DNA from 3 places in the Sinorhizobium sp. RAC02 genome. Region 1 is predicted to be linked to each of the others. Evidence: predicted binding sites of a transcription regulator. Region 1 holds the regulator's gene; each other region holds the start of a gene.

The links. The regulator HrcA, encoded in region 1, represses chaperone genes, less so after heat shock. The targets are predictions, from matches to a motif close to GTTAGCACTCNCNNNNNGNGAGTGCTAAC.
Region 2: a site for HrcA is predicted at 1,570-1,598, ahead of groES (co-chaperone GroES). Genes of this name have one in related genera too.
Region 3: a site for HrcA is predicted at 1,641-1,669, ahead of groES (co-chaperone GroES). Genes of this name have one in related genera too.

What each region holds. Positions count from the first base shown of each region.
Region 1 covers NZ_CP016450.1:2,896,889-2,900,867, reverse strand. The annotation lists gene BSY16_RS13940 (VOC family protein) at 1-337, opposite strand, end outside; gene rph (ribonuclease PH) at 349-1,065, opposite strand; gene hrcA (heat-inducible transcriptional repressor HrcA) at 1,241-2,320, shown strand; gene grpE (nucleotide exchange factor GrpE) at 2,412-3,035, shown strand; gene ptsN (PTS IIA-like nitrogen regulatory protein PtsN) at 3,107-3,571, opposite strand; gene hpf (ribosome hibernation-promoting factor, HPF/YfiA family) at 3,646-3,979, opposite strand, start outside.
Region 2 covers NZ_CP016450.1:2,269,451-2,273,429, reverse strand. The annotation lists gene groL (chaperonin GroEL) at 1-1,157, opposite strand, end outside; gene groES (co-chaperone GroES) at 1,215-1,511, opposite strand; gene BSY16_RS10925 (TIGR01459 family HAD-type hydrolase) at 1,831-2,679, shown strand; gene BSY16_RS10920 (bifunctional riboflavin kinase/FAD synthetase) at 2,699-3,679, shown strand; gene BSY16_RS31935 (hypothetical protein) at 3,714-3,977, opposite strand; gene ileS (isoleucine--tRNA ligase) at 3,976-3,979, shown strand, end outside.
Region 3 covers NZ_CP016450.1:2,649,478-2,653,456, forward strand. The annotation lists gene rsgA (ribosome small subunit-dependent GTPase A) at 1-591, opposite strand, end outside; gene BSY16_RS12755 (J domain-containing protein) at 847-1,455, opposite strand; gene groES (co-chaperone GroES) at 1,723-2,019, shown strand; gene groL (chaperonin GroEL) at 2,084-3,709, shown strand; gene BSY16_RS12770 (DUF2934 domain-containing protein) at 3,923-3,979, opposite strand, start outside.

The DNA.
Region 1 (3,979 bases):
CGTTCGGCCAACAAAAATCCGCTTCAATGGTGATGCCGGCTTCTTCGAGCTTTTTCACCCAGAAATCAAGCTCTGGCCCCGGCACGCGGAAACAGGCATGGCCCGGTCCGATCGCGCCATGGACTGGCACGGGAAAGGCGTGGGGCGGCGGCGGAACGACGGTCTCCTTCGCATTGAAGATCAGGAGAACGCCGGGACCGCAGCGGAAGAAGACGTGGCGGTTCGCCTGCCGCGTGATCTTTTCAAGGCCGAGAACACCGCCATAGAAGGCTTCCGCCGCGTCGAGGTCGTCCGCATAGAGCGCGGTTTCGAGAATGCCTTCGATCGCGGCGGTCATGGGCGCCTTCCTTAGGCGATGGTCTGCTTCTGCAGGGTGACCAGTTCGGCAATGCCATTGCGGGCAAGGGCCATCAGGCTGGAGAACTCTTCTTCCGTGAACGGCTTGCCTTCGGCCGTGCCCTGGATTTCGACGATGCCGCCCGAGCCGGTCATGACGAAGTTGGCGTCCGTCTCGGCAGCGGAATCCTCGAGATAGTCGAGGTCGATGACCGACTGGCTCGCGAAGATGCCGCAGGAGATCGCGGCGACATGGTCCTTCAGGACCTTCTCGACCTTGATCATGCTGCGCGCTTCCATCCACTTCAGGCAGTCGTGAAGGGCGATGAAGGCGCCGGTGATCGAGGCGGTACGGGTGCCGCCATCGGCCTGGATGACGTCGCAGTCGACGGTGATCTGGCGTTCGCCGAGCGCTTCGAGATCGACGACGGCGCGCAGCGACCGGCCGATGAGGCGCTGGATTTCCTGCGTGCGGCCGCCCTGCTTGCCGGCAGCGGCTTCGCGGCGCATGCGGTCACCCGTGGCGCGCGGCAGCATGCCGTATTCGGCAGTCACCCAGCCCTTGCCGCTGTTGCGCAGCCATGGCGGCGTCTTCTCTTCGAGGCTTGCGGTAACGAGCACATGCGTGTCGCCGAACTTGACGAGACAGGAGCCTTCGGCATGCTTGGAGATGTTGCGCTCGAAGGAAACCTTGCGCATCTGATCGGTTTTTCTGCCGGACGGCCGCATTGCGAACTCCTGTCTCGTGATATCTGGAACGCTGCTTTAGACCAGTTCGCCGGGCGAGGGAATGGCGCGGCGTCACCCCGCGCGATTTCTCGGGATGTTGCGCCGCGAAAATCCGTTTTGCGCTTCCGCCCGAAATCACTATATTCCCTGGAAATAACGAGGTTGCAGCGGAAAGATGGTTTTGAAGTCTCCGGGTCCTGACAGTCAGGCGGCGCTCGACGAGCGTTCGGGCGAAGTCTTTCGCCGCATCGTGGAAAGCTATCTGGAAAGCGGAGAGCCTCTCGGCTCGCGCAACCTGTCGCGCATCCTGCCCATGTCGCTGTCGCCCGCTTCCGTGCGCAACGTGATGAGCGACCTGGAAGAACTCGGTCTCATCTATTCACCGCATACCAGCGCCGGGCGGCTGCCGACGCAGCTTGGCCTGCGCTTCTTTGTCGATGCCTTCATGCAGGTCGGCAACATTTCGGCGGAAGACCGCGCCTCGATCGAGCGGCATGTGCGCCCGCACGGCCAGAAACATACCGCCGTCGAGACGATGATGAACGAGGCGAGCCAGGCGCTGTCCGGTATGTCGCGCGGCGCTGGCCTCGTCATTACCTCGAAGAACGACGCCATTTTGAAACATGTCGAGTTCATCCGGTTGGAGCCGACCAAGGCGCTTGTCGTGCTGGTCGGCGATCATGACCAGATCGAAAACCGCATCATCGAACTGCCGGCCGGCGTCACCAGCTCGCAGTTGACGGAAGCGGCCAACTTCCTCAACGCCCATCTTGCCGGCAACACGCTGTTTGAAGCGCGCGCCCAACTGGAGCGCCTGCGCGGCGAAATCAGCGGCGAGCTCGACAAGCTGTCGCAGGATCTGGTCGAGCGCGGGCTTGCGGTCTGGTCCGGCGGCTTCGATGCGGCGAAGCCGACGCGGCTCATCGTGCGCGGCCGGGCAAATCTGCTCGAAGGCCTTGCCGGGGCGGAGGATATCGATCGGCTGCGCATGCTGTTCGACGACCTGGAGCGCAAGGACAGCCTGATCGAGCTCTTGAACCTCGCCGAGACCGGCCCTGGCGTGCGCATCTTCATCGGCTCGGAAAACAAGCTCTTTTCGCTTTCCGGTTCTTCGCTGATCGTGGCGCCCTACCGCGACAGCGACGAGAAGATCGTCGGCGCCGTCGGCGTCATCGGGCCGACCCGGCTCAACTATTCCCGTATCGTGCCCATGGTGGACTATACGGCCCAGCTCATGTCGCGGCTTTCGCGCTGAACTCTGGCAATCCAGCCATCAGCCCTTGATTTTTCGGGTTCAAAGCTCGATATCGGGCCCAACCCTTAAAAGATGCAATTCGGAGTACGTCATGACCGACGACAACAAGAAACATGGACCTGACGAAGGCGCGGAAAACGGCTTTGCAGCAGAAACGTCCGCACTGGACGACGTGGCTGCCGAGGTAGATGCCCCTGCCGAGCCGGATCCGATCGACGTTCTGCGCGCGGAAAACAGCGATCTCAGGGACCGGTATCTCCGCCTCGCCGCGGAAATGGACAACCTGCGTCGCCGCACCGAGCGTGATGTGAAGGACGCCAAGTCCTATTCCGTCGCCGGTTTTGCGCGCGACATGCTGGCCGTGTCCGACAACCTGCGCCGTGCACTGGACGCCATTCCGGCCGACGCCTTGGAAAGCGGCGATGCCGGCTTGAAGGCGCTGGCGGAAGGTGTCGAGATGACCGAGCGTTCCATGCTTGCCGCCCTCGAACGTCACGGCGTGCGCAAGCTCGATCCGGTTGGCGAAAAGTTCGACCCGAACTTCCACCAGGCGATGTTTGAAGTGCCGAATCCGGAAGTCGCCAACAACACGGTCGTGCAGGTCGTGCAGGCCGGATTCGTCATCGGCGAGCGCGTGCTGCGTCCCGCCATGGTCGGCGTGTCGAAGGGCGGCCCGAAGGCTCCCGCCGGCGAGGCAAGTGCTGCACAGGCCTGATCCTCAATCGAATGAAAAAGAAAAACCGGCGGTCGCAAAACCGCCGGTTTTTTCATGCGTATTCGAAATGGTCAGGCCGCGTTCGACGCCTGCTCCTCGCTGAGGCAGGCGTAGATCGCGCTCTCGCTGTCGGAGGCGCGCAGCTTCGCGACCATCGATGGATCGCGCAGCACGCGGGCGATGCGTGACAGAGCCTTCAAATGGTCCGCACCGGCGCCTTCCGGCGCCAGAAGCAGGAAGACGAGGTCGACCGGCTGGTCGTCCAATGCCTCGAAGTCCACAGGGGTCTCCAGTCTCGCGAAGAGGCCGGTGATCTGTGAAAGCTCCTTCAGCTTGCCGTGCGGGATGGCGATGCCATTGCCCACACCGGTCGAACCGAGCCGTTCGCGCTGAAGAATGACGTCAAAAATCTCGCGTTCCGGAATTCCGGTGAGCTTCGCCGCTTTTGCCGCCAGTTCCTGAAGCATCTGCTTCTTGGAATTGGCCTTCATCGCCGGAATAATCGCACTTTGCTGCAGCAAACCTGCCAATGCCATGCTTTTGTCCTCGTGAGGCGGGTGAAGGGATTGAAGAAACGTGGTGCCGGTTTCCGGCACCACGCTCCCGTCACTCAGCCTTTGATATTGGCTGCGTCGATCCAGCCAATATTGCCGTCGTTGCGTCGGTAGACGATATTGAGCTGCTCCGACCCGGCGCTGCGGAAGAGAAGAACCGGCTCGTCCGTCATGTCGAGCGCCATGACGGCGCTTGCGACGGACATCGTCCTCAGTTTCTTCGTGCTTTCCGCAACGATGGTCGGTGCGTAGTCCTCGGGAAGTTCATCCTCTTCGTCGGGGACCGAATCCATCACCGTGTAGGCCACTTCTGCAAAGGCATCGTGACCATTGCCGTTGTGGTGTGCCTTGAGTTTGCGCTTGTACCGGCGCAGGCGTTTCTCGATCCGT
Region 2 (3,979 bases), 630 kb from region 1:
TCCGTCGAACCGCCGACGCGGATGACGGCAACGCCGCCAGCGAGCTTGGCAAGACGTTCCTGCAGCTTCTCGCGGTCGTAGTCGGAGGTGGTTTCTTCGATCTGAGCCTTGATCTGCGCGACGCGGCCTTCGATTTCAGCCTTCTGGCCGGCACCGTCGACGATCGTCGTGTTTTCCTTGGAGATCGAAACCTTCTTCGAACGGCCGAGCATGTCGAGCGTTACGTTTTCAAGCTTGATGCCGAGGTCTTCGGAGATGACAGTGCCGCCCGTCAGGATGGCAATGTCTTCCAGCATGGCCTTGCGGCGGTCGCCGAAGCCAGGAGCCTTGACGGCAGCGATCTTGAGGCCGCCACGCAGCTTGTTGACGACGAGCGTTGCGAGGGCTTCGCCTTCGACGTCTTCAGCGATGATGACCAGCGGCTTGCCGGTCTGAACGACGGCTTCGAGAACCGGCAGCATTGCCTGAAGGTTCGAGAGCTTCTTTTCGTGCAGGAGAATGAAAGCGTCTTCGAGGTCGGCGATCATCTTTTCCGGGTTGGTCACGAAGTAGGGCGACAGGTAGCCGCGGTCGAACTGCATGCCTTCGACGACTTCGAGTTCGGTTTCGGCGGTCTTGGCTTCTTCAACCGTGATGACGCCTTCGTTGCCGACCTTCTGCATGGCTTCAGCAATGTCGAGACCGACCTGCTTGTCGCCGTTTGCGGAGATCGTGCCGACCTGGGCAACTTCTTCCGAGGTGTTGATCTTCTTGGCCTTGGCCTGGAGATCCTTGACGACTTCAGCAACGGCGAGATCGATGCCGCGCTTCAGGTCCATCGGGTTCATGCCGGCGGCAACAGCCTTGTGGCCTTCGCGAACGATAGCCTGGGCAAGAACGGTTGCGGTCGTCGTGCCGTCGCCGGCGATGTCGTTGGTCTTGGAAGCGACTTCGCGAACGAGCTGGGCGCCCATATTCTCGAACTTGTCTTCCAGTTCGATTTCCTTGGCGACGGAAACGCCGTCCTTGGTGATGCGCGGTGCGCCGAAGGACTTGTCGATAACGACGTTACGACCCTTCGGGCCGAGCGTTACCTTGACTGCGTCTGCGAGAACGTCGACGCCACGCAGCATCTTTTCGCGCGCGGTGCGGCCGAATTTGACTTCTTTGGCTGCCATTGTGTGAACTCCTGAAAGAGGTATCAGCGAATTTCGGAAAGGGATTTATCGGCTAGATCAGCCGATGACGCCCATGATGTCGGCTTCCTTCATGATCAGAAGGTCTTCGCCGTCGAGCTTGACTTCGGTGCCCGACCACTTGCCGAACAGAACGCGGTCGCCAGCCTTGACGTCCAGCGGAACAACCTTGCCGGACTCGTCACGAGCGCCGGAACCGACGGCGACGATTTCGCCTTCCTGCGGCTTTTCCTTGGCGGTGTCAGGAATGATGATGCCGCCCTTGGTCTTGGCTTCAGATTCAACGCGACGAACGACGACGCGATCGTGAAGCGGGCGGAAGGTGGTGCTTGCCATTGTCTTATCCCTCGATCGAATGACATTGCGGATCCCGAACTGGATCCGATGGATGAGTGTTAGCACTCACCGTTTAGGAGTGCTAGCGGCCTGGAGATAGGCGGTGGGGCTTTTCGAGTCAAGAAGAGCGACCGGAAATTATTTTGCCGCGAATGGTTACCGCTGCCGCCAGATGGGAGCGAAATCGCACGCCATCAAGTCAGGCTGATGAATTTCCGGCAGTTTCCCCGCCGATGCGGCAAAATTGTGTGGAGAGGCTTGTTTTCTTGGCGTCGCTTTGCAATGTCAGCCGGGCTCGACCTCGACACGGGAATCCCTGATGGCTCACCGCATCCAATCCTTCCGCGATATCACCGCGCACTATGACGTGGTGCTCTGCGACGTCTGGGGCGTCCTGCACAATGGCGTCGAAGCCTTTTCGTATGCCTCGGAGGCACTCGCCGAGGCCCGCGCGGCCGGCCTCACCGTCGTGCTCATCACCAATTCGCCGCGCCCGCATCCGGGCGTGAAAGTGCAGATCCGCGGCCTCGGCGTCACCGATGATTCTTATGATCGTATCGTCACATCGGGCGACGTCACCCGTGCGCTGATCGCGCAAGGCCCGAAGAAGATCTATTTCATCGGCGCGGAAAAGGACTTGGCCCTGCTCGATGGCCTAGGCGTCGAGCTGGTCGGCCTGGAGGAGGCGGGCATCGTCGTCTGCGCCGGCCTTCGCGAAGACGAGAAGGATACCGTCGAGGATTATCGCGCGGAGCTGACCGCGCTCGCCGCGAAAAAGCTGCCCTTCATCTGCGCCAACCCCGACCTCGTCGTCGAGCGCGGCCACCGCCTCATTCCCTGTGCCGGTGCGCTTGCCAAGCTCTATGAAGAGCTCGGCTGCACCAGCCAGATCGCCGGCAAGCCGCATCGGCCGATCTACGAAAAGTCGATTGCGGAGGCTGAGGACGTGCGCGGCGCCTTCGACCTGTCGCGCGTCATCGCCATCGGCGACGGCATGCCGACCGATGTACGCGGCGCTGAAGCCTTCGGTCTCGATGTGCTCTATATTTCCGGCGGCATCCATGCGCAGGAATATGTTGAAGCCGGCCGCACGGACGAGGCAAGATTGGAACGCTTTCTCGCTCAGGAAAATGCCCACCCGAAGTGGTGGATGCCCCGGCTGCAGTGACGGGACGGAGACGGTCGGCATGACGGTATTTCACAGGAACGAGACGAAACAGCCGCTGCCGGAGCATCTGCGCGGCGGCGTCATTGCAATCGGCAATTTCGACGGCGTGCACCGCGGCCACCAGGCTGTTCTGCAACGGGCGCTCGATCTTGCCGCCGAGCGCGGCATCCCCGCCCTCGTGCTGACCTTCGAGCCCCATCCGCGCACCGTCTTCCGACCGGAGCGCCCCGTCTTCCGTCTGACGCCGGCACCGTTGAAGGCCCGCATCCTCGAAGGCATGGGTTTTTCCGCCGTCATCGAATATCCCTTCGATCGCAACTTCTCCGAAATATCGGCGCACGACTTCATCCGCGCCATCCTGATGGATTGGCTGCACGCCTCCGAGGTCGTCACCGGCTTCGATTTCCATTTCGGTAAGGGCAGGGAAGGCGGCCCGGCCTTCCTGATGGCCGCTGGCCAGGACAATGGTTTCGGCGTCACACTGGTCGATGCCTTTCGCGACGAGAATGCCTCGGTGATCTCGTCGAGCTTCGTCCGTGCCCTGCTTGGAGAGGGAGCCGTCGTCGAGGCGTCCGGCCAGCTCGGTTACCACTATACGGTCGAGGCCGAGGTGATCGGCGGCAAGCAGCTCGGCCGCACATTGGGCTATCCGACCGCCAACATGCAGCTTCCGCCGGAAGTGGAATTGCGCAACGGCATCTATGCTGTGCGGTTCCGCCGCCCGGATGGCAGCCTGCACGACGGCGTCGCCAGCTATGGCCGCCGCCCGACGGTCACCTCGAATGGCGTGCCGCTGCTCGAAACCTTCCTCTTCGATTTCTCCGGCGACCTCTACGGCGAAGTCTCCGCCGTCTCCTTCTTCGGGCACCTGCGCGACGAGCTGAAATTCGACGGCCTCGATGCCCTTGTCGTGCAGATGAAGCGTGACGAGGAGGAGGCGCGGGCGCTGCTTTCCGGCGTCAAGCCGCTCGGGGCGATCGACCAGCGCCTCTGTTTCTGAAGGGAACGACGGCTTTCCGGTGTGCCCCGTCTTTTCAAAGCTGCGAAAAGGCCGTAATACCGCGCGCATGATGCTCAACCGGCTGACCATCGATCTGCGAATTAGTGGCCCGGCTTTCCGCGCGCTCTAAGCGAGAGCCGGAAGGTCCGGGATTTTGGGCGTTTCCAGAACTTCCCGCCGTCAGAACAAGCATTTCCAGGAAAAGTGCCAAGCGGTTTTCCGTCCGGGAATGCGAAGTAAAATGACAATATCCCCGCATGCGCAAAATGCGCGCGAAAAAGACGATAGCCATATCCATGA
Region 3 (3,979 bases), 250 kb from region 1:
GGACCCCACCAGCGCCACTGTCTGGCCAGCACCGCACCAGGGCTTCAGCAGGGAAACGGCATCGCCCGAGCGCGCATTCAAGACAATGACGGGCAAATCACGCTGCAGCGCCTTGGCTTGCTGTTCGAATAGGCCCGCGTCATCGGCGGTGTCAGCCTTGGTCAGCACGATCACCGGATTGGTTCCCGCCTGGTTGGCCATGATCAGGTAGCGTTCCAGCTTTCCAAGGTTGAAATCGGCATTGCACGAGGTCACGATAAACAGCGTATCCACGTTGGCGGCGGCAAGCTGCTGGCCGTGTCCGCCTTCCGCGCGCCGCTGGAACACGGTCTTTCGATCGAGACGGCGGACAAACATGCCTGTCAGGGGATCGGCAAGAACCCAATCGCCCACCGCAAAATCAGCAGTGTTGGCGCTAGCTGGCAGCTCAAATCCCACCGGTCCGGTGGTATCGATCGTGTCGATACGGGCCCGGTGAACCGAGGCGACGCGCCTGGGCGCGAGATCCGCTTCGGCTGGCTCGACCTGAGCGGCGAAGAAACCCGACCAGCCGAGCCGTTCAAGCGATGGGGGCAGGTTGGAACCGGTCAAGGTTTGATCCGACTGTTCGACGACGGTGTCATGGATAGGCCTTCCACAGATTGAGATACGTTGTTGTGACCACTCGACATACCGCGGCTGGCTACCGACGTTGTTCAACCGCGAAGCCGATAGTATCGCCTTCGCGGAGCGAACCATCGCATTGCAAGGCGGACAGATGAACAAACGCGTCTTGTCCCCCGAGGCGGTCAATGCTCAGCTTGTCATTTCAACGCCCGCAGGGCTACCGCTGTAGAGATGAATCTCTCAGCAAAATCCATTCAACTTGAGAATCTTATGCGCCTCGATTGAAGCGCGAAGCTCATCCTCGGAAATGCGGTTTCCCTGGTTGGTGTCGGGATGGTGCATCTTGAGCCTTTCCTTGTAGCGGCTCTTGATTTCCTCCGGCGTCGCATCCGGCGAAAGACCGAGTGTCTCAAATGCCTTGGCTTCAAGCACCTTGAGTTTTCGCTTCTGGAGTTCGGCTCTTTGCGCCTGGCGCTGGGCCGCGGTCTTGCGTGCATTCAATGCCTTTGCAGAACCAGAGCGGACGGTAAAGGGCATCGGGACTTCGGATCCCTGGCTGACCGCCGCCCCCCAGGTCGGGCGCGCGCCGGTCGTCGCCTCTTTCTGGTAGCGGGCGACGTCTGCATCAGAAAGGCCCGTCGCAAAGTTGTAGCCCTTGTTGTATTCCTTCACATGCTCCAGACAGAACAGCAGATACAGGCCTTCGGCGTCTCGTCCGACGGGCGCGCGGTGCGTGCCTCTCTTTTCGCAACCATCCCATTGACATTTCGGGCCGACAGGCTCGCTAGACGGAGATGCTTTCTTGCGCGTGGATTTAAGGCCGACGAAAATTTTGGAATCACGGGTCATAGGCCCGATATGAAGGCAGCGCGCGACGTTGGCAAGAATTAGCGAACTTTCCCGTTAAATGCTTCGAGCTGCGATACGTCAGAATAGGCGTGATATTTCTCGCCTTCTCCCATTGGCTACCCGACATATTGCCCGCAGGCGTCTTATCCCCGGCCACTTTCCAGCACAACCAAACGAGAAACTCCGCTAGCACTCCCGGCGTGGGAGTGCTAAGAGTGTTTGGCGGGATCGGCCATCGGGCCGCGTTCTTGCCGAGGAACCCAAAAAATGACAAGTACCGTTTTCCGGCCGTTGCACGACCGCGTCGTCGTGCGCCGTATCGAGGCTGAAGCCAAGACCAAGGGCGGTATCATCATTCCTGACACCGCCAAGGAAAAACCGCAGGAGGGCGAAATCGTCGCCGTCGGTTCCGGCGCTCGTGACGAGTCCGGCAAGGTCGTCCCGCTGGACGTCAAGGCTGGCGACCGCATCCTGTTCGGCAAGTGGTCGGGCACTGAGGTCAAGCTCGACGGCGAGGACCTTTTGATCATGAAGGAAGCCGACATCATGGGCGTCATCGCCTGATCTCGAGCGTTTCTGCCGTTTCCTATCATAGAGACCAGAGGGCCAACGGCCCGGGAGTTTTTCCATGTCTGCCAAACAGATCAAATTCGGCCGTGATGCACGCGAAAAGCTGCTGCGCGGCGTCGATATCCTCGCTGACGCCGTGAAAGTCACGCTCGGTCCCAAGGGCCGCAACGTCGTGATCGACAAGTCGTACGGCGCGCCGCGCATCACCAAGGACGGCGTCACCGTCGCCAAGGAAATCGAACTGGAAGACAAGTTCGAGAATATGGGCGCCCAGCTCGTTCGCGAAGTCGCCTCCAAGACCAACGACATCGCCGGCGACGGCACGACGACGGCAACCGTTCTTGCCCAGGCCATCGTTCGCGAAGGCGGCAAGGCCGTCGCTGCCGGCATGAACCCGATGGACCTGAAGCGCGGCATCGACCTTGCGGTCACCGCCGTCGTCAAGGACCTGCTCGCCAAGGCCAAGAAGATCAACACCTCGGAAGAGATTGCCCAGGTCGGCACGATCTCGGCCAATGGCGAAAAGGAAATCGGCCAGTACATCGCCGACGCGATGCAGAAGGTCGGCAACGAGGGTGTCATTACCGTCGAGGAAGCCAAGACCGCCGAGACGGAACTCGAAGTCGTCGAGGGCATGCAGTTCGACCGCGGTTATCTCAGCCCCTATTTCGTCACCAATGCCGAGAAGATGGTGGCTGATCTGGAGGATGCCTACGTGCTGCTGCACGAAAAGAAGCTCTCCAATCTGCAGGCCATGCTGCCGATCCTGGAAGCTGTCGTTCAGACCGGCAAGCCGCTGGTGATCATCTCGGAGGATGTCGAAGGCGAAGCGCTTGCGACCCTCGTCGTCAACAAGCTGCGCGGCGGCCTCAAGATCGCTGCCGTCAAGGCTCCGGGCTTCGGCGACCGCCGCAAGGCCATGCTGGAGGATCTCGCGATCCTGACCGGCGGCACGGTGATTTCCGAAGACCTCGGCGTCAAACTCGAGACCGTCACGCTCGAGATGCTCGGCCATGCCAAGAAAGTCTCGATCACCAAGGAAACCACCACCGTCGTCGATGGCGCCGGCACCAAGGCCGAGATTGAAGGCCGCGTGGCACAGATCAAGGCACAGATCGAAGAGACGACGTCGGACTACGACAAGGAAAAGCTGCAGGAACGTCTTGCCAAGCTTTCCGGCGGCGTTGCCGTGATCCGGGTCGGCGGTTCGACGGAAATCGAAGTGAAGGAAAAGAAAGACCGCATCGACGACGCGCTCAACGCGACGCGTGCTGCTGTCGAAGAAGGTATCGTGCCCGGCGGCGGAACCGCCCTGCTGCGCGCCTCCATCGTCCTCGACGTCAAGGGCGAGAACGACGACCAGAATGCCGGCGTCGCCATCATCCGCAAGGCCTTGCAGTCACTCGTTCGCCAGATCGCCGAAAACGCCGGCGACGAAGGCTCCATCGTGGTCGGGCGGATTCTCGAAAGCAATACGGACAACTACGGCTACAACGCCCAGACCTCTGAATATGGCGACATGATCGCCATGGGCATTGTCGATCCGGTCAAGGTGGTTCGTACCGCGCTTCAGAATGCGGCTTCGGTTGCTGGTCTGCTCGTGACGACGGAAGCCATGATTGCCGATCTGCCGAAGAAGGACGCCGCCGGTGGCGGCATGCCGGACATGGGCGGCATGATCTAACGATCTCCCTCTCGCCTCACTGATCCGCAATTACACAGGGCTCCGCTTCAGCGGAGCCCTCCAGATGACAACAACGTTGTCACTTTCGGGCCTGGGAGCGCCATGCGGGATTTTCCGCAAAAACCCCAGAAGCAGATTATCGAATTCCTCGGTGCCAACCAGCACAGTGAGCCCATACTTGATCGATTTGAAGATCGGCAGAGCGTGGAAGCGCTACGGCTGCTCGCGCATGCCCGGTGTCGCTTCACGCTGGTCGGCATCTTCCAGGTC